3 linked regions of the Limnospira fusiformis SAG 85.79 genome follow. Each later gene encodes a partner of the first gene's protein in a complex. Links are inferred from orthologs where the notes say so. Each region holds a gene or a part of one and is shown on either strand. Other genes may lie near its edges.

Evidence for each region. Proteins that work in one complex are often made in the same cells at the same time.
Region 2: the proteins of accD (region 1) and accC are in contact, whole or in part, in a solved structure (PDB 8UXZ), measured with the Escherichia coli proteins. The link is inferred for Limnospira fusiformis SAG 85.79 from one-to-one orthologs.
Region 3: the proteins of accD (region 1) and accA are in contact, whole or in part, in a solved structure (PDB 8UXZ), measured with the Escherichia coli proteins. The link is inferred for Limnospira fusiformis SAG 85.79 from one-to-one orthologs.

Annotation. Positions count from the first base shown.
Region 1 is NZ_CP051185.1:873,388-880,860, reverse strand. What follows is about bases 2,674-5,424. They hold accD (acetyl-CoA carboxylase, carboxyltransferase subunit beta), read right to left. Parts: upstream 4,648-5,424; coding sequence 3,700-4,647; downstream 2,674-3,699. Other genes in these bases: HFV01_RS04335 (prepilin peptidase), read right to left, coding at 4,957-5,424; HFV01_RS04340 (hypothetical protein), read right to left, coding at 4,687-4,914; HFV01_RS04350 (hypothetical protein), read right to left, coding at 3,445-3,594; psbV (photosystem II cytochrome c-550), read right to left, coding at 2,800-3,291. Outside these bases: HFV01_RS04370 (S1 family peptidase), read left to right, coding at 1-182; HFV01_RS04365 (PAS domain S-box protein), read left to right, coding at 320-2,062; photosystem II cytochrome PsbV2, read right to left, coding at 2,121-2,609; more of HFV01_RS04335, read right to left, coding at 5,425-5,772; HFV01_RS04330 (hypothetical protein), read right to left, coding at 5,823-6,110; HFV01_RS04325 (HAD family hydrolase), read left to right, coding at 6,219-7,001; HFV01_RS04320 (FkbM family methyltransferase), read left to right, coding at 7,240-7,473.
Region 2 is NZ_CP051185.1:1,977,902-1,985,455, forward strand. What follows is about bases 3,238-6,069. They hold accC (acetyl-CoA carboxylase biotin carboxylase subunit), read right to left. Parts: upstream 5,419-6,069; coding sequence 4,057-5,418; downstream 3,238-4,056. Other genes in these bases: HFV01_RS09385 (YggT family protein), read left to right, coding at 3,776-4,060. In the rest of the region: HFV01_RS09375 (RNA-guided endonuclease InsQ/TnpB family protein), read right to left, coding at 1-943; ltrA (group II intron reverse transcriptase/maturase), read right to left, coding at 996-2,798; HFV01_RS09400 (IS630 family transposase), read right to left, coding at 6,099-6,974; HFV01_RS09405 (IS630 family transposase), read right to left, coding at 7,439-7,554. UniProt on the Escherichia coli protein: This protein is a component of the acetyl coenzyme A carboxylase complex; first, biotin carboxylase catalyzes the carboxylation of the carrier protein and then the transcarboxylase transfers the carboxyl group to form malonyl-CoA.
Region 3 is NZ_CP051185.1:2,904,974-2,912,661, reverse strand. What follows is about bases 1,486-4,451. They hold accA (acetyl-CoA carboxylase carboxyl transferase subunit alpha), read left to right. Parts: upstream 1,486-2,459; coding sequence 2,460-3,443; downstream 3,444-4,451. Other genes in these bases: folE (GTP cyclohydrolase I FolE), read left to right, coding at 4,389-4,451; HFV01_RS13700 (SDR family oxidoreductase), read left to right, coding at 3,603-4,328; HFV01_RS13710 (Fur family transcriptional regulator), read left to right, coding at 1,722-2,174; HFV01_RS13715 (peroxiredoxin), read right to left, coding at 1,486-1,544. Also shown: HFV01_RS13720 (serine/threonine-protein kinase), read left to right, coding at 1-469; HFV01_RS30700 (hypothetical protein), read left to right, coding at 447-629; more of HFV01_RS13715, read right to left, coding at 1,020-1,485; more of folE, read left to right, coding at 4,452-5,108; HFV01_RS13690 (hypothetical protein), read left to right, coding at 5,264-5,836; HFV01_RS13685 (phosphoglucomutase/phosphomannomutase family protein), read left to right, coding at 5,979-7,412. UniProt on the Escherichia coli protein: Component of the acetyl coenzyme A carboxylase (ACC) complex. First, biotin carboxylase catalyzes the carboxylation of biotin on its carrier protein (BCCP) and then the CO(2) group is transferred by the carboxyltransferase to acetyl-CoA to form malonyl-CoA.

The DNA.
Region 1 (7,473 bases):
TTAATCCCGGTTTTGCTGATGCCTATTATAATCGTGCCCTCAGTCATATCCGTCGTCAAGAATTTGAGGAAGCCTTAGCTGACTTTCGCCAAGCCGCAGAACTTTATCAACAACTGGGACGTTCAGATTCTCATCAGGATGCCTTACAGCGTATCCGCGAACTTGAGGAAATGGCACAATAACAGTTGAGGCATTAGGGTGTAAAGTGTGTTTGGGGTGTACAAAAAGCAGCTATCCTGACTTCAAACAAGGAAAACAGAGATGGTCGCTCCTAATCATCAGCACACTTTTTAATTTTCCCCCGTTTCCTTATTGACTAATGACCAAACCAGTTATTCTCTGTGTCGATGATGAACCTATGATTTTGGACACTCTGAGGCGACTGCTTCGGAGAACATTGGGTGGCAAATATCGGTTTGAATGTGCTGGGAGTGGCAGTGAAGGCATTAAATTAGCCCAAGAATTGATTGAAGCTGGGGAAGAATTGGCGGTAGTCATTTCTGATTATATGATGCCGGGTTTGCGGGGAGATGAGGTGTTAAAAGCCATTCATCATTTATCCCCCAATACTATGAATATTATGCTGACAGGTCATGCTGATATTGATGGGGTATTTAATGCTATTCAATATGCTAAACTTTATCGCTATATTTCTAAGCCTTGGGAAAATGAAGATTTGACTTTAACCATTACTGAAGCGATTAACAGTTTCCAGCAACAAAAACAACTCACTGACCAAAATTTTCAGCTTCAGGAAATGAACCGCGCCTTAGAATTACTCACCCAAGACCAAGCCAATTTGATTGAGTCTTTGGGTAAGACTGAACGCAAATATCGCAGTATCTTTGAAAATGCTCTGGAAGGGATTTTTCAAATTTCCCCTGATGGAAAGTTTATTAATGCTAATCCCACTTTGGCTAAGATTTATGGCTATGAGTCCCCCAAGGAACTCATGTCCTCTATAACTGATGTCCAAAAACAGTTATATGTTCAACCAAATCGTTGGGATGAATTATTAGAAACTTTGCATCAGCGCCACGAAATCTCTAAGTTTGAATCTCAGGTTTATAATCGTGATGGTGAGATTATTTGGATTTCTGAAAGTGCCAGAATTGTTAATGATGAAAATGGTGATATTCTCTATTATCAAGGGTTTGTTGAAGATATCACGGAACGCAAACGCGCTGAAGCAGAATTAGAACGTTTTACCTCGGAATTATTTGAACTCAACCAGTCCTTTTTCCGCTTTGTTCCTCACCAATTTCTACAATATCTCGGTAAAGATAGTATTGTTGATGTTCAACTGGGGGATAATGTTCAACGGGAAATGTCGGTTTTATTTGCTGATATTCGCGATTTTACTAGCCTCTCGGAACAAATGACCCCAGAGGATAATTTTAAGTTTATTAATGCTTATTTATCCCATGTAGAACCGGCGATCGCTGAATATCGAGGCTTTGTTGATAAGTACATTGGTGATGAAATTATGGCCCTCTTTAGCCAGAGCGCCGATGATGCTCTGCGAGCCGGAATTAGAATGCTTGACTTACTCGCAGAATACAACAAAACTCGACGGCGTACCGACCCCACCAAACCTACCTATCGTCCTCCTATTGAAATTGGTATTGGTATTAATACCGGAAAATTGATGTTGGGAACTGTGGGGGGAAAATCTCGCATGGATGGTACTGTAATTGGTGATGCGGTTAATCTGGCTTCCCGTTTGGAAGGATTAACTAAAAATTATGGGGTGTCTCTGTTAATCTCTCACTATACCTTTGTCCGACTTAACCATATTAATGAATATGGTATCCGCCTTATTGATCATGTTCAGGTTAAGGGTAAATTAGAAATGGTTTCTGTGTTTGAGGTCTTTGATGCTGACCCCCCCGACTTGCGCGCCGGAAAACAAGCCACAAAAACTATGTTTGAGCGAGGATTATTACACTATTATTTAGGCGAGATTTCTGAGGCGATCGCACTTTTTGAATCCTGTTTAGAACGGAACCCCCAAGATAAGGTCGCTCAGATTTATTTAACCCGCTGTAAGGGTGATATTTAGCTGGCAAAACTAATTAACTCACCCCTTGACTCGGGTTTATTAATGTGCTATAATCCCGTCATTTTTTAGCCCAACCGGGTGCTTTTATGGCTGATTGTAAGATAAAAGCGGCTAGGTTATCAATTTCTGCATCGTCAAGCCAATTTTCGGGAATTTCCCGACACCAGTAGTTAGTATCACTACCATCATAGCTGACGGGATGCCTCATATAAGCGACTAAATCTTTGATGGTATCCCTCGGAGGGGTGGCTCCCTTCAGGTCTTCCAGAGACAGGGAAACCGTCGGATAGGGAATAGTTACACCACCAGCGTGACAGTTCAAACAACTATCCGTAAACAAGACTTTTCCCGCTGATAGATCCTCCACCGAAAAGGTCTGGGTTCCACCTTGGCGATCGCTCTGTATTTCCACAGGTTGATCAGTCAGATATCTTAACACATAGGGGTCAACATTTTGAGCTTGAACCGGGAAACTAAAAATCAGCCATCCTACTATATTGGTGATAAATAAGAGCAGTAGAGAGCGCAAAAAACTGTTACGAAACATGGAAATTTGAGGTATTTAATATCAGCAGTCAAATCGGAGACTTTAGATTTTAGCTCCGCTGATTATCCTAGATAATTCGCGGACTTTAGTGGTTACAATTTCAGAGTAGTTAGTAACCCTTCTTAGTAGCCACCAAAAACCAAAACCTAAAGTCAGAAACTTAGTTAGGTGAATCTTTCAGGCGGAAAGATTAACGGAGGTATTTACCACCACCCCACTGTTCACCGCGAACCTTGGGTTGTAAGAGAATGTAAGCGGCTACATTATAGAGATCATCTTCTGATAGGTTTCTCATCTTGGGAAAAATGTCTGCACTTTTCAGGCTAGGATGCAGTTCGTATATCTCGATGAAGCCATCATAGGTGGTGGGATTTTTGACATAATCAACCAGAGCCGCAATGTTATCGCGGGGGGGAGTAGCCAAAGCCAGGGCTTCAGGACTCAAGTTAACATCAGGGTTGGTTTTAGTCACACCCAGCGCATGACACTGAGCGCAGGCGGCGTTAAATACCTGTTGGCCTTTTTTGATTTCTTTGAGACTCAAGACAGCAGTATCGCCTTGAGCATTGATGGGAAGGGTTCTCAATTCTTCAGTCAATTCCAAAGCGTTTGCATTACCCACCCACATTTGAAAGGTGAAGAATACAGTGGCAACAGCCAACCAAATGTACCTTTTTAGCATGGTTCTCCTTAACTTTTAGATGATTATAGAACGCACCACAGCCACAACTCAATCGGCAATATTGAGCAGTTGTGATCCTGGTTTTTAGCGATTCTGTCTCAGAAGTCTTATCTCAATAGTCCTGTGTTAAATGATCTTTGTCAATCGTTGGATCTACGATTCTGAATCACTTGTGGCCTCAATGGCGGAGAGAATTGCTTTGACATCCTCAACTATACGGGTTTGGGGATGTTGGTAGGCAATTACTAGGCGATCGCCAAGTTTAAGCACCTGTGCGATCGCCAAATGGTAGTCGCAGGCCATTTCAGCCCTAGACCAATCCGCAAAAACCGATGACAATTAGTCAAAACCGGCATCACCCACCAATTATATGCAGTAGTGGGTACTATCCAATCACTGATTTAGAGATTATCGATGCTGTTGGGTTTCCTCAGAATGATGGACATGGCTGCGGGAGTTAGAGTCGGACAATTTTACAAAGGGTCTTCCGGTAGGCTGTGGTGGTCGGTGCAGTTTAATCAATTGGGTGAGGGTTTTTTTGAGCTGAGTGCGAGGGACGATCGCATCAATAAACCCATGAGCCATCAGATATTCAGAAGTTTGAAAATCATCAGGTAGTTTTTCTCGCAAGGTTTGCTCAATTACCCGACGACCCGCAAAACCAATAGTTGCCTGGGGTTCAGCTAGAATTAGATCACCGAGCATGGCAAAACTAGCCGTCACCCCTCCAGTAGTAGGATTGGTTAGTACAGGGATATACAAAAGTTTATTCTCTCGATGTCGTTCCAAAGCCGCCGAGATTTTCGCCATTTGCATGAGGCTTAACATTCCTTCCTGCATTCTAGCCCCTCCGGAAGCACAGATAATCACTACCGGGTATTGATGCTCAGTCCCATATTCAATCATCCGGGTGAGTTTTTCTCCCACCACCGACCCCATACTACCCCCCATAAATCGAAAATCCATCACCCCAAGGGCGATCGATTCCCCATTTAATAAACCCGTCCCCGTTTGTACAGCATCAATTTGACCTGTTTTCTCCCGGTATTCTCGCAGACGATCGCTGTAGGGTTTGCGATCGCGGAAATTCAGCGGATCTACTGAACACAGATTAGCAGCAATGGGCTGCCAGGTATTTTCATCAATCAGTTGTTTAATGCGATCGTCACTGTAAACCCTCATGTGATGGTCACATTGCAGACACACCATAAGATTCGCCTGTAAGTCTTTGGTGTAGGTTAATGCACCGCATTTTTCACATTTTACCCACAAACCATCGGCAATTTCTCGCTCTTGGCGATCGGGACTAATGGGAACTGATTTTTGTCGATTTGCAAACCAGTCAAATAGAGACATTAATTAAAATACGTTCTGATGTTTGATTGAGGAAATGATTTATTGAGCTTCCTCTGGCTCCTCGTCCACCGGACTAAGCAGCAGTAGTGCTGTCCACAAATGTTCCGATGGTACTTGCAATTTAGCCGGACCCCCCACCCCCATATATGACCCAACTCCTAGGCTAATTACCCGTGCTGGGATATCATGGGAGGCGAGGACTTGTTGCATTAACTCGGCTTCCCAGCGCATAGCAGTGGTTTTTAGTGTAATCCAAGACACGATCATTATATATCTCTAGGATAGGCACAAAGCCCGATGCACTTTACCTCAGATAACTGGGAAAAATAACTCCATATACATAGATACTATTATCTCACCCCACAGGGCAGTTATACCAGCGGCGATCGCTAAAAAAGGACCAAATGGCATGGGTTGGCGGCGGTCTAATATGCCCACAGCCATGGCTCCTGCGCCGATAAAGGCTCCTAAACCACAGGCGATGAAACTTGCGACCAATAGCATCTTCCACCCCAACCAAGCCCCCATAAGAGCCGCTAATTTAGCATCTCCCGCCCCCATAGCGGTCTGTCCAAAAGCCATGGACCCCAAAAAGGCGATCGCTTCAAATAACCATAATCCTAGCACCGCCCCCAAAACACCCACCATTAACTGGTCTATCACCCCAGCCGTTTTTAATCCCAGTAACCCTTGAAAGCACAACCCCACCACTAAACCTGACTGGGTGAGAGGGTTAGGAAGGGTTAAGGTATCTATATCAATTAGAGATAACGCCACCAACCAAGCTAATAGCGCCCACAAGCCAAACAGTTGTACTATAGTCCCTGGCATGATGGTTACATATACCAGCAAGAACAATACACCCATTAACCCTTCTACTAGAGGGTAGCGCATAGATATCGGTGCATGGCAATGGCGACATTTCCCCCGCAACCACAACCACCCGAAAACTGGGATATTTTCACTTAAACCCAAACGGGTATGACAATGGGGACATCGTGAGGGAGGATACCACACGGACAGACCAGCGGGGACTCGATACACAATGACATTTAAAAAGCTACCTATGGAAGCGCCTAGGGCAAATATAATCAAGTAAGCTGGTAGATCAACTAAAATCTCCATATTGGACTCTCACCTTTCACGGGGGTTTCACACGCGGTTCCTACCCTGGGCTAAAATAACTCTAATTCTATCTGGTCAAAGGGGATAAAACATTCTCCCGGAAGCAAAACAGGTTTGGGGGAGAAAAGCAGTAAACTTCGATAGCTGCGGAGATGAATGGCTACACCGGACGGACGGCGCATTCGTTTGGCGTGTACTTCTGAATAAGCATGATACACCCGTCGGGCTATCCTCAGTAGTTGGGGATCTTGTATCCGCGACTCTTGGTTAAGGGGTAAGTCCGGGTTTTTCGGCGGGGTTAACGGGTTTTTTAACTCTGAGTTTGAGGTATAAACCACAAAGACAATTCCCCAAGGGTTAATTAACACACCTGTTTAGATGCTACACTAAAAGCTACCACAACAACTCAAGAATTTCGGTAAATTGCCCTACAACATACTAAAACTATGTCAGATAGACCCAATCTTCTCGCCTTGGACTTTGATGGTGTTCTCTGTGATGGCTTGCTGGAGTATTTTCAGACGGCTTGGCGTACATATCTCGAAGTTTGGTCGCCTCCTGAGTCTACCCCACCGGATGATTTACCCCCTAGATTCTACTGCACTAGACCTGTGATTGAAACGGGTTGGGAAATGCCTCTTTTGATCAGGGCTTTGGTTTTGGGGTGGACTGAATCTGAGATTCTCAGCGATTGGCATAGTATATCACGTCAACTGCTGGAACAAGAACATTTGTCACCGGAAGTTCTTGGCCCTCGACTTGATCAAATTCGCGATGAGTGGATCGCCACAGACCTACCAGGGTGGTTGGCTTTACATGGCTTTTATCCGGGGGTATGCGATCGCCTTCGGGTTATTCTTGAGCAGGACATGATAGAATTACGCATAATTACTACTAAGGAAGAACGATTTGTGCGATCGCTTCTCGGACAACAGGGAATTATTCTCGGTCCGGGTATGATTTTTGGGAAAGGACACAAACAGCCTAAGCACCAAACTCTACGGGATCTCATGACTCTTTCTGATCCTAGTCCGGTGATCTGGTTCGTTGAAGACAGAATGAAAACTTTGTTGTCTGTACAAGCTCAAACAGACCTACAACAGGTTAAACTGTTTTTGGCTGACTGGGGCTACAATACCCCCATAGAGCGACGTTTGGTGGCTGAATATCCCCCTATCTGTTTATTGTCTTTGTCTCAATTTTCTCAGGATTTTGAGGCGTGGAGTTGATCAACGGGAAACCATCACTAAAATTTTCCGGTTATGGCTGACTTATTGATGGTTATATAAAAGTCTATTAAGAAGGCGATCGCTCAGATATTTAGCATTTGGCAAATCCGGGAATATGTCTCATGATGATTAACACCTACTTCCTAATTATACCCTATATGGCAGCCTACAGTAACTAGATGTTGGTCGCCTTATCGGGAAAGTTTGAAATCAACTTACTTAGTATATTTTGGTATCTATGAAACTTAACTTACACCAAATTTTTCAAGATCATAAAGTTACGCCTCGTGGTATTATATATGTAGGAGCAGGAGAAGGGCGATCGCTCAAACGTTTTGCCAAGTTTACTAATGCGAAAATATTGCTAATAGAAGCGAATCCCGTCACCTGTGAAAGGTTGAAAATGGCTGTAGGCGATCGACCCAATATTCAGACAGTTCATGTGGCGATCGCTGACCAAAATAGTACCGCC
Region 2 (7,554 bases), 1.1 Mb from region 1 along the record:
TCTTCTGCACAATGACACCGCAGCGAGAGCATTCCTGGCTTGTCCTGTGGGGTGGAACAGCAATAGTGCTCTTGCCGAACACCTTGCCCAAATATTCCAACCACACCCTAAACTGATACCAGGAAGCGTCGCTAATCGATTTAGCAAGGCTGTGATTTCGCACCATATTCCTGATTCTCAAATCTTCATAGGCTACCAAGTCGTTAGACTGGATTACGCATCTTGCCAACTTCACAGCCAAATCTTTACGCTGCCTACTTATCTTGAGATGGCGCTTGCCTAGAACCACCTTGGCCTTGGCTCGATTCTGACCCCCTTTCTTCCTTCTGGAAACAGTGCGCTGCGACTGCTTTAGTCGTGATTCACTTTTCCTGAGATGCCGGGGGTTTCCAACTGTTTCACCGTTGCTATCGGTGTAGAACTCTTTGAGTCCAACATCCAAGCCGATGGCTCGACCAGAGGGTTCAACAAATTCAGTCCGTTCTACACGAATACAGAACTGAACATAGTAGCCATCGGCTCTTTTGACGAGGCGAACTCGCTTAATCTGCTCTATTGGATAGAAATGCAGATCACGAGTGCCTTTGAGCTTTAGTCTACCAATGCCCTTCTTGTCGGTGAAGGTGATTGCCTTGCGATTCGAGTCTAACTTCCACCCAGAGGTTTTGTACTCTACCGAGCGGTTATTTTTCTTAAAAGAGGGAAACCCTTTCTTTCCGGGGATACCCTTCTTGCAGTTTTCGTAGAATCGAGAGATTGCACTCCAGGCTCTTTCTGCGGATGCTTGCCGAGCCATGCTGTTGAGTTCAGCAGCAAAAGGGAATTCCTTAGCAAGTTGAGCACATAGCTTTTGCAGGTCGTTCTGTCCAGTTCCCTGGTTGTCCATCCAATAACGGATGGCTTGGTTTCGGATGAACTGAACTGTTCTCACCGCCTCGTCTATGGCGCTGAATTGCTGGGGTTTTCCGTAGGCTTTGAACTCTAGTACAGTTAAACTAAGCCGGGTAGTCGCCCACCCGACTCGTCTCCAAAACCGGACTTGAGACTTTAACCTCATCCGGCTCCTCGATAACTTGGCTCTTGTCATGAGAACCGTGACTACCATCTAAGGCCGTCTTAACGTCGTGACAGTGACGGTGAAGAAGTTGGAGGTTCTTGTATGTATCCTTTCCGCCTTTCGACTTAGGGATGATGTGGTCGATTTCCATCACGTCTTCTTCCCGGAATGTTAGTCCGCAGTGGGCGCACTTCCCTTTTTGTTTCTTCAAGAGCTTTGACACCCTTGTAGGAATTCCTGGTTGTTTGCCCATTCTTGTACTCCAGTATTTAAGATTACCGTCGTATGGACTGGCTTCGCCTTTGACCTTGGTGTGGTGGATAATTGGTGTTTCTGCATGGCTTCGTAACTGCATCGGGTTTGACTCCGTGCGAGTCGCGAAAGCCCAATTTCTACTTCCAATCTTCCGCCAATATTTCCGAGCTACCCATTTCCCAGTCTTATTTGAGTGTCTTCTTTTTCCCCATCTGGCTAATTTCCAATAGAGGAGTTCGTCCAATTGGGAGAATATTTGTTTTGACACCGCAGTTGAGTAGTAGTTACTCCATCCCCTGATGACCGGATTAAGGTGCCTAATTAGCCCCTCTTGTGGTGCGACGATGTGAGAATCTACTATCTGTTTCAATTTCTGGTAATGGGACTTGACAGCCTTCTTGCTGGGTTTGATGATGGTTTTGAATCCTAGAGGCTCATTATGGGTATTCTTCCCGGTTTTGTATTTGCCAACTTTATGTTGTCGGATGTTAAAACCGAGAAAATCGAATCCCGGGTTATCACACTCTTGAGTGTGAGTGATATGAGTTTTTTCCTCTTTGAGTTCTAATCCCATCCCTTTCAACCATTCCTGGATGTGGTCACGACATTTCTCGATTACCCCAAGGTTTTCGTGAATGATAACGAAGTCATCTGCGTATCTGATTAAGGATACTGCTCGTCTTCGATTGGTACGACTACCTTTTCCAGGTAGTTGTTCCACTAATTCCTTGATGCTCTCTTCCATGCCGTGGAGGGCAATATTTGCCAGTAGGGGACTTATTACGCCTCCCTGTGGTGTCCCCTCATCGGTCGGGAATAGCTGTCCAGAATCTATTACCCCAGCTTTTAACCATGCCCGGATTTGTCGTCTGATGGCGGGTATCGTTTCGAGCTTGTCCAATAGTTTGCCATGGTCAATCCTGTCAAAGCATTTAGCAATGTCGGCGTCTAATACCCATTTAGGTTTGCACCTAATGGCATTGAATATTGCCCCGATTGCGTCCTGACAAGACCTACCTGGTCTTAACCCGTATGAGTTAGGTTCAAATTTGGCTTCCCATTGGGGTTCGAGTGCCATTTTGACTAAGGCTTGTAATGCGCGGTCGTATATTGTGGGTATTCCTAATGGTCTCTTTTCGTCTCTTCCCGGTTTGGGAATCCATACCCGACGTGCGGGTTTGGCTTTTGAGTTGAGCTTCAATTGACCTACAAGGCGCATACGTGCTTTTGGGGATAGGGATTTAACCCCATCCACTCCTGCCGTCTTTTTGCCTTGATTATCTTGTGTAACCCGACGAGCCGCTAACATTCTGGCTGACCAGCTCTTCAGCAGTAACTTTTGGAGTCCGCGAACTGTTTTGATGTCACCACGACGTTCGGCTTGATGAATCCGTTTTTGCAGGCGGAAGACTCGACGTTCGATTGATTTCCAATCAACATCTTGCCATTCCAGCACCACCGTATTGTTTCCAATCGTTTTGGGCATTTCCATGCTACTAAGGCTCCATCTTCCAAGTTATCGTGAGTCCGTCAGCATATCCTGGGCATTACCCCAGACATTCGCTTCTGACTCAATCCTTCCTCACGTTGGCTTGCGGATGGTTTCCTACTCAGGATTTCGACCTTATTCCTGAGAGCAACAACGGAGGTTACTTCGTTCCAGATATCGATTGATTGTGCCTTTAGGATGCCACTTTACGCCGGGTTTATTTGGGTGTATGAGAGGTCTGTATGATATCAGCCTCCCCTTTATCCTTTAGCCATTTTGGCTCCTGCGTGTCAGTCTAATTTTCGCAGGTTTATAGTAACGACGCTTTCGGACGTGACTTCGTTTTCTATCCATGGACACTTGCTCAAGAGGGCGCCCGTTTAGACCCAGGCTTACTCCCTTTCATCCCCGCTTCACAGATTGATGACCAGTCGCTACTGTGGGGGACGTGCTTTCACGCGATACACCTCGCGGGATGGACTTTCACCACCATCGATATCTAGTTGTCAAGGTTCAATGCCCTTTGGGGGCTGTGTTCCCTGCCCCGCCTACGTTTCAGGAATTTTCCTTCTACTTTTGGCGGGAACGAATCGCACATCATGGCTATATCCATGCACACAATATAAGCCGTCTTGGCAGGACGGCGACTCAAGTCGCCGTGTCGTCTTTCATCCCCGCGCTAAAGCGACGGCGCTTTCAGACTCCCGCACTATTGTCGTAATGTCATGTGCATCTATCATACCATCAACCATGAATATGTCAATTAGCCCATCAAACTCCCTTTTAGTTACAGTTTGTTCACCAGTCGCTTAATATATTGCCCTCACCCTAAATCTGGATCCCATAGAGGGAGAGGGACTTTGAGAGGTGATCAGATGATTTCTGAACAGGCTGTAACTTGGCAACCACTGCCAATTTAGGGGGCTGGCTAACCCCTAAAATGGGAAAAGGTTAACAAACTTCAACTCAAGGCCATGACAACTTTTACCATCTTAGACTGGACTCTGGGCTTGTTCCTGGCGGGAATGACCCTATTATTTATTTTCCGCATTGTTTTGACCTGGTATCCCCAAGCCGAGTTAAATCAGTTTCCGTTTAATCTGATTTTCTGGCCAACGGAACCCTTTTTAGCCATCACCCGCAAAGTGATTCCCCCTTTGGGAGGCGTGGATATTACCCCGGTGATTTGGGTAGGGATTTTTAGCCTCCTGCGGGAATTGTTACTGGGACAACAGGGAATTCTGAGAATGATTGTTTAACGAGAAGGCAAATTTTTGTTCATCCACTGTTCCACAAAATTGGTGTAAACCTTACCCTCGAGAAACTCCGGGGTTTCCATAATTTTCTGATGAAAACTGATGGTTGTGGGAACTCCGGTAATAGCAAATTCACGCAAAGCGCGTTTCATCCTTACTATAGCCGCTGCCCGGTCAGGACCCCAGACAATTAGCTTACCAATGAGAGAATCGTAATAGGGGGGAATCTCATAATCGGTGTACACATGGGAATCAATCCTGACCCCATTACCCCCCGGTGGAAGATAGCCGCTGATGCGTCCGGGGTGTGGTCTAAAGTTGCGATCTGGATCTTCCGCATTAATCCGACATTCGATCGCATGACCCCTAAGCTGAATTTGATCTTGGGTGAGATGCAATTTTTGTCCTTGGGCGATGCGGATCTGTTGGGCGATTAAATCTAGCCCCGTTATCATTTCTGTTACCGGGTGTTCTACCTGGATACGGGTATTCATTTCCATAAAGTAGAACTTCCCATGGCGATCGAGTAAAAATTCTACTGTTCCCGCCCCGGTATAGTTAATTGATGCGGCTGCTTTCACCGCCGCCTCTCCCATTTTTCGCCGGAGTTCAGGATTTAAAGCCGGACTGGGCGCTTCTTCCAGTAGCTTTTGATGTCGTCGCTGAATTGAACAGTCCCTTTCCCCTAGGTGAATCACATTCCCAAATCCATCGGCTAAAATCTGAAATTCAATATGGCGGGGACACTCGATAAATTTCTCGATATATAAGCCTGGGTTTCCAAAGGCTGCTTCTGCTTCTCCTTGGGCGGCGGAAAATAGTTTCGGGAGTTCCTCGGCGCTTCGGACCAGTCGCATTCCCCGACCTCCTCCCCCGGCGGTGGCTTTGATAATTACTGGATAGCCAATTTTTTGGGCTATTTTTTGGGCAGCTTTGTCATTGGTGACTAAGCCTTCACTACCGGGAATGGTGGGAACACCGAAACGCTGCATGGTTTCTTTGGCTGTGGACTTATCTCCCATTGACCTAATCGCCTCCGGGGTTGGACCGATAAAGGCGATGTCGTGGTCAGCACAAATTTCCGCAAATCTGGCATTTTCCGCTAAAAAACCATAGCCAGGATGAATGGCGGTGGCGTTCCGGGTTAGGGCTGCGGAGATGATGTTGGGGATGTTTAGATAACTTTTGCTGCTACTGGGTTCGCCTATGCAAACAGCTTCGTCGGCTAACTGGACGTGCAAGGCATGGCGATCTACAGTGGAGTGGACGGCCACTGTGGCAATCCCCATTTCTTCACAACTTCGGAGAATCCGTAGGGCAATTTCCCCACGATTGGCAATCAGGATCTTTGAAAACCGCATTTTCGGTGGTGTTCGGGCAATAATCAGTTAGGATATGTTATTTTGGGACTTTGTGGAAGATACTACCCAAATTTGTTGGCAAAAAAAGTTTGGCAATTTTGGAGTTTGGTGCTACAATGGTAAATTAGCACACCGATGGGAAAAATCATTCCTAGTCCTCGGTTGTCTTCTGCGGATGTGGCGGAATTGGTATACGCGCACGTTTGAGGGGCGTGTGGCTTTGCCTTGCGAGTTCGAGTCTCGCCATCCGCATTTTACTTAAACCCCTATCCTGACTACTATCGCGGGAATTCACTTAACCCGATAGTCGTATCGTCACACTCAATATGCACTCCATTCAGTCTTAGTATACGGGACGATTGGTGCATATCCTTTAGCAACAAATCTTAATTATTGACGGGTTAATCAATAAACACAACTTAATCAATCTGTCAAATATCCATACCTCCCCCCAACCAAACACCGATAGGGTAACTCCCTTGTGATACCCGTCAATGGCAAGCCTATCGGTTCGTTCCTCACCATTGACTGCTATCACGTCGGTCGCACCCCCAAGAGTGTTTGTTCCGGTTGGGGGGAGGATATGTTTCAAAATCAACCACGACAACAGCAGAAGATAATTCCCCAAGCTATCAATGTACAAAGATACACCTATCAATGTATAGTATTAGGCAAGGTGGTTAGGACGCAGCTTTGAGAACGGAATCCATGGCATCATGGAGAGAATCAAACTGCTCAATACAATGGCGAATGCGGGCTTTCAACCACGACCAACATTTCTCTATCTTGTTGAGGTCTGGCGAATAAGGTGGTAGATAGAGCAAACGGCATTGAGCCGCCTCCACTAGCTCAGGAATCCGTCCCCCTTTATGAAACGTTGCATTGTCTAGCACTAGAGTCTGACCTGGCTTCAGTGTTGGAATTAAGATGAACTCCAACCACAACTCAAACACTGTCCGATTACAACAACCCTCAAAGCTAAAGGGGGCTAAGAGTTGTTGATGACACCATGCGGCTATATAGCTCACCCTGCCCTGCCTCTTCCCTGATTTGAGGGCATGGAAGCGTTTTCCTTCCTCGCAGTAACCATAAGGGTAATCCGAGTCCTGACTATTCATGCCGGCTTCATCGAGGTAGACCACTTCTTCCGGCTCCATCTGTTCAATCTGAGCCATAAACTCCTCTCGCTGTTGCTTCCAACGTTCTTGGTAGCCGTAAGTTTTTTTTCTGGTGAAGCCAATTTTCTTCAAGGCTCTGGATATGGTGCGAGGAGAGATGTCGTCATCCCAAAGTTCAGCCATTTGAGCGGAGGTTTTGTGGCCATGCTCTTGGGCAAAAGCCTTGAATTTATGCCAGTCGGTAATTTTGTGGTTATTGCCAGGTGGGTGATTAGGTTTAGGGAGGAAGTCTCCGGTCTGTGCTTTTCTTTGCAGCCAGAGATTAATGGTGTTCCGGCTGACATGGAAAACTTCACTGGCTTCTGTTTTGGGCATACCGTCTAGTTCAATGGCATCAATAACTTTTTGTCTGAGGTCGTAACTATAGGGGGCTGGCATTTTTGGTCTTCTTAGTCATCTCGTCCTCTCCATTATACGTCCTAACTTTCATGTCTTGTGCTATACAAAGATATCAGACCGCCTTTCCGTGGACTAGACCTATAGGTAAACCTATGAGCGATCGCCTATCCGGTTATCTATGGGTCTGATTCATAATCCTCGGTGAGGGGAAACTATGGGCTATCATCTGGCTGATATGAAAAGTGCGATCGCCTAATCTAAACTATCTCCTACCGGAACCAACCCGATACCCCTAAACAACTTTTCAACTGGTGACAATTACCGAGCAGAAACCGATACCAACATAATCAGTTCACCCCCAAAATCTTAGCCGTAGGTTGTAGGTAAAGCTATCTGTTGGGGGTAACTTAGTTCTGGGTAATATCTGGACATGATAGGGTAGGCATTCATATTTTAGAAGTTACATAATGTAAATACATTATGTATAGCATTAGTCAAGGTGGTTAGGACGCAGCTTGGAGAACGGAATCCATGGCATCATGGAGAGAATCAAACTGCTCAATACAATGGCGAATGCGGGCTTTCAACCACGACCAACATTTCTCTATCTTGTTGAGGT
Region 3 (7,688 bases), 2.0 Mb from region 1 along the record:
CCTGGCTGGTGGTCGGGGAGATTTTCAAGGGGCGATCGCCGCCTATGACCGAGCGATTGAGTTGCGGCCTTCCTTTGTCCCGGCTCTACGAGATCGGGGGTTTGCTCTCAGCCAGTGGAGTCAGGCGCTAAGGGCTGAAGGAAATACGTCAATGGCTAATGCCAAGATTAATGAGGCTCTGGAGTCTTTCGACCGGGCTTTGAATATTAATCCTAATGACCATCAATCATTAGTGGGTAGGGCGATCGCTTTTAGTCATCAAGGGCGCTATGACGAGTCGCTCAATGCCTTCGATAAAGCCCAGGAAATTCAACCCCAAGATCCCTTGATTTTGGTGAATAGGGGTTTAGTTTTGGAAAGAATGGGCCGATATAACGAGGCGATCGATGCTTATGATGAAGCTCTGAAAATTCAACCCGGTTTCCCCCCGGCGGTGCGATCGAAAAATCAATTGCAACAGCGCCTATAATTCACGTAAAACTCCTGGGAGGGTTGGAAGCTCCGTGATTGATCGCGGAGAGGAAAACCGACTCAAGCGGCTGACCGCCGCCAGCACCCCCTTGCGGGGTGGAGGGGTATGGTTGCCCCTCCATGGAGCTATGGTTGGCTCCGACTCCCTTGCGGGGTAATGTTTGCTTCGCCAATGTTCAGAGTCGGTACTATCCAAATCGCACGTCCTTAACCCCTTAGAGATGTTTAACGATTCGGTTCTAGGGCCTGGAACTAGGACGCATTCCAGGGTAGGAACTTTAACTCTTGCTCTGAACGTAGCCAGTTAAGGCTATAGCTGGTCAGCTACCTGAAAGGGGGGCACGAAGCCCCTGTGCTTCAGCCGGGGGTGCTGACTGATAGAAACTTCGGGAGTTTTCTCCCCAGACTGCCAAGGACTGGGGGGGATTAATATAGACGTTATATATGCGCCCACATTTTCCCACGCTACTATATTAGCTAAAATCCCCAAAAATGTCAAGGGGAAATATCGAGAAACCCCCCTGATAATGAGGGGGGCGTTGGAGGGATTAACCTTTCAGATAAGCCAACATGGTATCAGCATCAGAGACTTCAAAGGGGTCTGTGGGGCAGTTATCGCCGAAGTCTGGTTCCACAAAGATTTTCTCAATTTTGCCATCGTTAACGACCATAGAATAGCGCCAAGAACGCATCCCAAAACCGAGGTTAGACTTATCAACCAACATCCCCATTTTGCGGGTAAATTCGCCATTACCATCAGGGAGTAAGAAGACTTTTTCAGCGCCTTGTTGTTTACCCCATTGGAACATTACAAAAGCGTCATTAACAGAAACGCAGACAATCTCATCAATTCCTTGACCTTTGATTTCATCGTAGAGTTCCTCATAGCGGGGTAGGTGTGTGGAGGAACAAGTAGGGGTAAAAGCACCAGGTAGGGAAAAGACGACAACTCGCTTACCGCCAAAAATTTCTTGGGTGGTTCTGTCTTGCCAACGGAAGGGGTTAGGGCCACCTACGGACTCGTCACGAACGCGGGTTTTGAATACAACGTCGGGTACTTTTTCGATAACCATAGTTTGTCGATGGAGTTTACTAAAAATGTTCTTAATTCAGAATAATTCTGATTTGTCTATTTGTAAATGAGTATTTATAACTATTTTAAGAATGAGTCTGATTTCAAGTTGACTCTGGACTAGAAACAGATATAATGGGGCATGAGTAGAAAAAACTGAGACCAATAGCGATCTGAGATGGAGAGTGGACTAGAGCAAACAGAAATTGTCAAACGGCTGAAGGGGAAAGGTTTAAAGGTAACTCCTCAGCGTTTTGCGATCTATGCTAATCTGTTGTCTCGTGCTGACCATCCCACGGCGGAACAACTACTGACAGATTTAAATAAGGATTTTCCGGTATCTTCTCAGGCGACGGTTTATACTTCTGTGCAGCTACTAAAGGAAGTGGGGTTAGTGCGGGAAGTGTTGCTGGAGCAGGGGGTAGCCAGGTATGATGGAAATGTCGCGCCACATCACCATTTTCAGTGTCGCCAGTGTAAAGCGATCGCAGATATTGCTTGGGAAAAACTCTCGCAAGTAGATCTGAGCCAATTGGGGTCAGGTTTAGTGGCGGAAAGTTACGAAGTGACAGTGCATGGTTTATGTGAGAATTGCGCCGGAGAAAATGCCCAGAAACCGGATGCAGAATAGCAATTCCGAGGCGAGAGCGCCCAAAACAGATGATCGAGGGGGGTCTGATACCAATTGATGGTATAATCAGGGGCAACCGGAGCAAAATAGTAGCCGTGGTGGGCGAACTTTTGTAGAAAAGCTAGACGCTGTGATTGACCAAAAATTGGCTGTTCCAAGGTTGACAACGGCGGCTGAAACAGGAAGCCTGGGCTGTAGGGGGAAGTGGGAAACTCACGCCCACCTAGCGCACCGGGTACGTCACCAAAAGATTGTAATTACTCGCTACTAAAGGTTAATTGAGGCGTGGCCACACCCAACCGCAAACCAATTTTACTAGATTTTGAAAAGCCCCTAGCCGAACTGGAGGCTCGTATTGATCAAATTCGCCAACTGGCGGAGGAAAATGGGGTTGATGTTTCTGATAAAATTCGGCAGTTAGAAAGCAGGGCGACCCAACTGAGACAGGAAATATTTAGTAGCCTGTCACCGTCGCAGCGTCTGCAACTAGCGAGGCATCCACGTCGCCCCAGCACCTTAGATTATATCCAAGCGATGAGTGATGAGTGGATGGAAGTGCATGGCGATCGCCGAGGGTATGATGATCCGGCGTTAGTGGGGGGAGTAGGGCGTTTAGCGAATCAACCGGTAGTAATGCTAGGCCATCAAAAGGGTAGGGACACTAAAGATAATGTGGCTCGTAATTTTGGCATGGCAGCCCCCGGAGGTTACCGGAAGGCGATGCGACTAATGGAACACGCCAACCGCTTTGGTATGCCGATTTTAACCTTTATCGATACTCCCGGAGCCTGGGCTGGGGTAGATGCGGAAAAATTAGGTCAAGGGGAGGCGATCGCCTATAATTTAAGAGAAATGTTTAGCCTAGATGTTCCGATTATTTGCACAGTAATCGGTGAAGGAGGGTCAGGGGGAGCTTTAGGTATAGGAGTAGGGGAACAGCTATTAATGCTCGAGCATTCTGTGTATACAGTAGCCACCCCAGAGGCTTGTGCTGCCATTCTTTGGAAAGATGCAGGCCAAGCGCCCCAAGCCGCTCAGGCTCTCAAAATTACTGCCCCAGATCTCAAAGAATTAGGGATTATCGATCAGATTGTACCAGAACCCGATGGGGGAGCGCACAGCAACCCCCTAAAGGCTGCTGAAAAGCTCAAGCAATGTCTGGTAAGGACTTTGGGTGAATTAATGTCTTTAACCCCAGAGCAGCGCCGAGAAATGCGCTATCAGAAATTCCGCCAGATCGGGGTATTTTCGGAGATAGTTCCGGCATAAGTCAGGGAGGCATTTCAGGTATTTTGGGTCAAAATTTTGCGCGATTGTATTGATAGAGATATAATGTCTGAGTAACAAATTTTAACAATTATCTCACAATCAGCAATTGCAGCAGTTGTTAAATCAGTTAAAACCAAGCAAACCTCATCCAAACCGTAAATGAGTTCACCCCCAGAACGACGAGCGCTAATCACAGGGGCCAGTAGTGGCATGGGCAAGGAAATTGCCCTAGCCTTTGCAGATATTGGCATTCATGTCGCGTTAGTGAGTCGATCGCTAGAAGCATTGGAAGCGGTAGCTGAGTCGGCCAGAAAAGCGGGAGTAGAAGCGAAAGCCTACGCCTTAGACTTATCGAAAACCGACCAAGTTCACGCGCAAATTGACACGATTTCCGCCGCCTTTGGCCCCTTCAATATTCTAGTGAATAATGCAGGCATGGGCTATACAGAATCCTTGGCGAATACCCCCTTAGAAGACTGGCAAAAGATTATAGATTTAAATTTGACCAGTGTTTTTGAATGTATTAAAGGCGTATTACCAGGAATGCGAGAAAAAGGTGGGGGAACCATAGTCAATATTGTTTCCATTGGTGGTAAGCAAGTTTTCCCAAATTGGGGCGCTTATTGTGTGAGCAAATTCGGATTAATGGCGCTATCAAAAGCCCTAGCGATCGAAGAGCGCCCCTATGGAATCAGAGTAACGGCATTATGTCCTGGGTCCGTAAATACTGGTTTATGGGATACAGAGACTGTGGACGCTGATTTCGATCGCAGTTTGATGTTAAGCCCGTCAACTGTTGCCCAATCAGTTGTACACACAGTGCAACTGCCGCCAGAAGCTACCATTGACGAACTGATTTTAATGCCAAATATCGGTACGTTCTAAATGTGTAATTCTGTTATCTGTTAACCATTTCACTTTGTTCTGAATTGTTTTCAATTTATTATGACCATCGCATCGTCAAACAGTTTTAATTCTGCCGATACATCTAATCCAAATGGCATGAAAAATGTAGATAACCAGAGTCGGATTGCCACCCGTCCGGATCGGAGTTCTTCTTGGCACGCCAGCCCTCAAAACCTGGGCAGGAGGGAAGTTACTCAGGAAGAAATGATGGGTGCTGTAGAAACAATTTTGTTAGGGGTAGGGGAAGACCCAGAAAGGGAAGGACTGCTAAAAACCCCGAAAAGAGTCGCTGAAGCCATGCGATTTCTGACCAACGGCTACAGTCAATCCCTGGAAGAACTGGTAAATGATGCCATCTTTGACGAAGGACATGAAGAGATGGTTTTAGTCAGGGATATTAATTTCTTTAGCTTGTGTGAACATCATATGCTACCCTTCATGGGTAAAGCCCATGTGGCTTATATTCCCAACCAAAAGGTAATTGGATTAAGCAAACTGGCTCGTGTGGTAGAGATGTATTCCCGTCGCCTTCAGGTGCAGGAACGTCTGACCCGACAAGTAGCCGAAGCTATCCAAAGCGTCCTAGAACCCCAAGGGGTAGCGGTGGTGATGGAAGCAAGCCATATGTGTATGGCAATGAGAGGGGTGCAGAAACCAGGTTCTTGGACAGTTACCAGTGCCATGATTGGTGTCTTCCAAGATGATCAGAAGACCAGGGAAGAATTTTTGAATCTCATCCGTCACCAACCTTCCTTTTAACTGATTTAATACCCCAGCCTGACCTCAAGTAGGGGAGGGTTCACGAGTAACGGGGGTGGAAATAGAGTCGCGCGTAGGAAAGGAACCCGCCCTCAGAGTCTGTCTGGGAATGGGGGGCGGTTTTCACAGACAAACCTCCCGAATCCAGAACAATAATGGTAGGGGCGCGCCTCCGCGGTCAATTCTCGGACCTCACCAGGATATTAATAAACCCGCCCTCCGGGTTCCGCGGTCAATTCTCGGACCTCACCAGGATATTAATAAACCCGCCCTCCGGGTTCCGCGGTCAATTATCGGACCTCACCAGGATATTAATAAACCCGCCCTCCGGGTTCCGCGGTCAATTATCGGACCTCACCAGGATATTAATAAACCCGCCCTCCGGGTTCCGCGGTCAATTATCGGACCTCACCAGGATATTAATAAACCCGCCCTCCGGGTTCCGCGGTCAATTATCGGACCTCACCAGGATATTAATAAACCCGCCCTCCGGGTTCCGCAGTCAATTATCGGACCTCACCAGGATATTAATAAACCCGCCCTCCGGGTTCCGCAGTCAATTCTCGGACCTCACCAGGATATTAATAAACCCGCCCTCCGGGTTCCGCAGTCAATTCTCGGACCTCACCAGGATATTAATAAACCCGCCCTCCGGGTTCCGCGGTCAATTATCGGACCTCACCAGGATATTAATAAACCCGCCCCGCTCGGCGTATTCCTCACTATAAGAGGCTCGAATCGGCTAAACAGAGGTAATACGCCGTGGGAGAAGCCCGCACCATAGTCTGGCATGGGTGGCGGGTGTACGTCACTTAATAGAATCACCCCCGATGGTGCATAGTTTGGCAGCTTTCTAGCTAGGATAACCCAATGACTCAACCCATTAAATTTGGTACTGATGGCTGGCGAGGCGTAATTGCTGATGATTTCACCTTTGAGCGAGTTAGGTTGGTGGCTCCGTTGGCCGCAATGGTGCTACAACAAACGTTTCCCGACACCGGCAATAAAACTATAATTGTTGGTTACGATCGCCGTTTTTTGGCGGAAGAGTTTGCTGGGGCAGCGGCCGCAGCCATTCAACAGGCGGGGTTTGATGTTAAACTTAGCAGCAGCTATGCACCAACTCCCGCTTTTAGTCTGGCAGCCTATCAACAGCAGGCTTTAGGGGCGATCGTGATTACCGCCAGCCATAATCCCGGTAAATATTTGGGACTCAAGGTGAAGGGCGGATTTGGTGGTTCAGTGAATCCTGATGTCACCCAAAAGATTGAAAGCCTTTTAGATAAGCCTCTTCCAGATGCCGAGATTCCTGGTAGTTTGGAATCCTTCGACCCTTGGCCGGGATATTGTGAAACTTTGAGATCCAAAGTCAATATGGCTGCTATTCATGAGGCGATCGCTTCTGGAAAGTTGACCGTGTTTGCTGATGTGATGCACGGTGCGGCAGCCGGAGGACTGGGGCGACTGATTGGCGATGGTGTACAGGAAATTAATAGCGATCGCGACCCGCTGTTTGGCGGCGGCGCACCGGAACCTTTACCCCGCTATTTGTCTGAACTGTTCCGACAGATTAAAAGCCATACCCCCAAAGCTAATGGAGTCACAGTCGGGCTAGTTTTTGATGGAGATAGCGATCGCATTGCAGCAGTAGACGGCCAGGGAAATTTCCTCAGTTCTCAGGTTCTAATTCCGATTCTGCTAGAACACCTATCAACCAGACGGGGATTTACTGGGGAAGTAATCAAAACCGTGAGTGGTTCTGACCTAATTCCTCGGATAGTAGAAATGTTTAACCTGCCATTGTACGAAACCCCCATTGGCTATAAATATATTGCTGATCGGATGTTATCCAATGCCGTACTAATTGGCGGTGAAGAGTCCGGAGGCATTGGTTATGGCAATCATATCCCCGAACGGGATGCACTCCTGTCAGCCCTTTATGTCCTAGAATCCGTCGTAGAGTCAGGGGAAGACCTGAGCCAAACTTATCACCGTCTACAGCAGCAGGTCAACTTCAGTTCAGCTTACGATCGCATTGATTTACCCTTAGCTAGTATGGATGTGCGTCAGAAGCTAGTCACTGAGTTAGAGAATAACCCTCTGACAGAAATCGCTGGCGTGAAAGTAGTCCATTGTCTGACTGTAGATGGTTACAAGTTCCGATTAGCCGATAATCGTTGGTTACTAATCCGCTTTAGTGGTACCGAACCAGTCTTGCGCCTTTACTGCGAGGCAGATAGTATGGAAACCGTAAAGCAAACCCTAAATTGGGCTAAGGATTGGGCGTTAAGCCATAATGCTTGACCTTGGACCTCATCTAATGATGCCAAGCTAGTTGGAACGTGCGTCAGTAGTTGATGGTTTCGGGTTTCCCGTTAATGACCTCAACCTGACGCACCCTAGTTAGATGCCAAATTGGCGATCGCGCCCCGTTATCTCTAATAACTGCCCAACAGTGCCTAATAGTCTGTCCTCTTGTCAAGTTAAGTGTACGATTGTGCCTTTCCTGTTTTAATGAATGAGTGGACAGTAAGCCTGAGAACAGAGTAAAGAGAAAAACATACATAATAGGGCCAGATT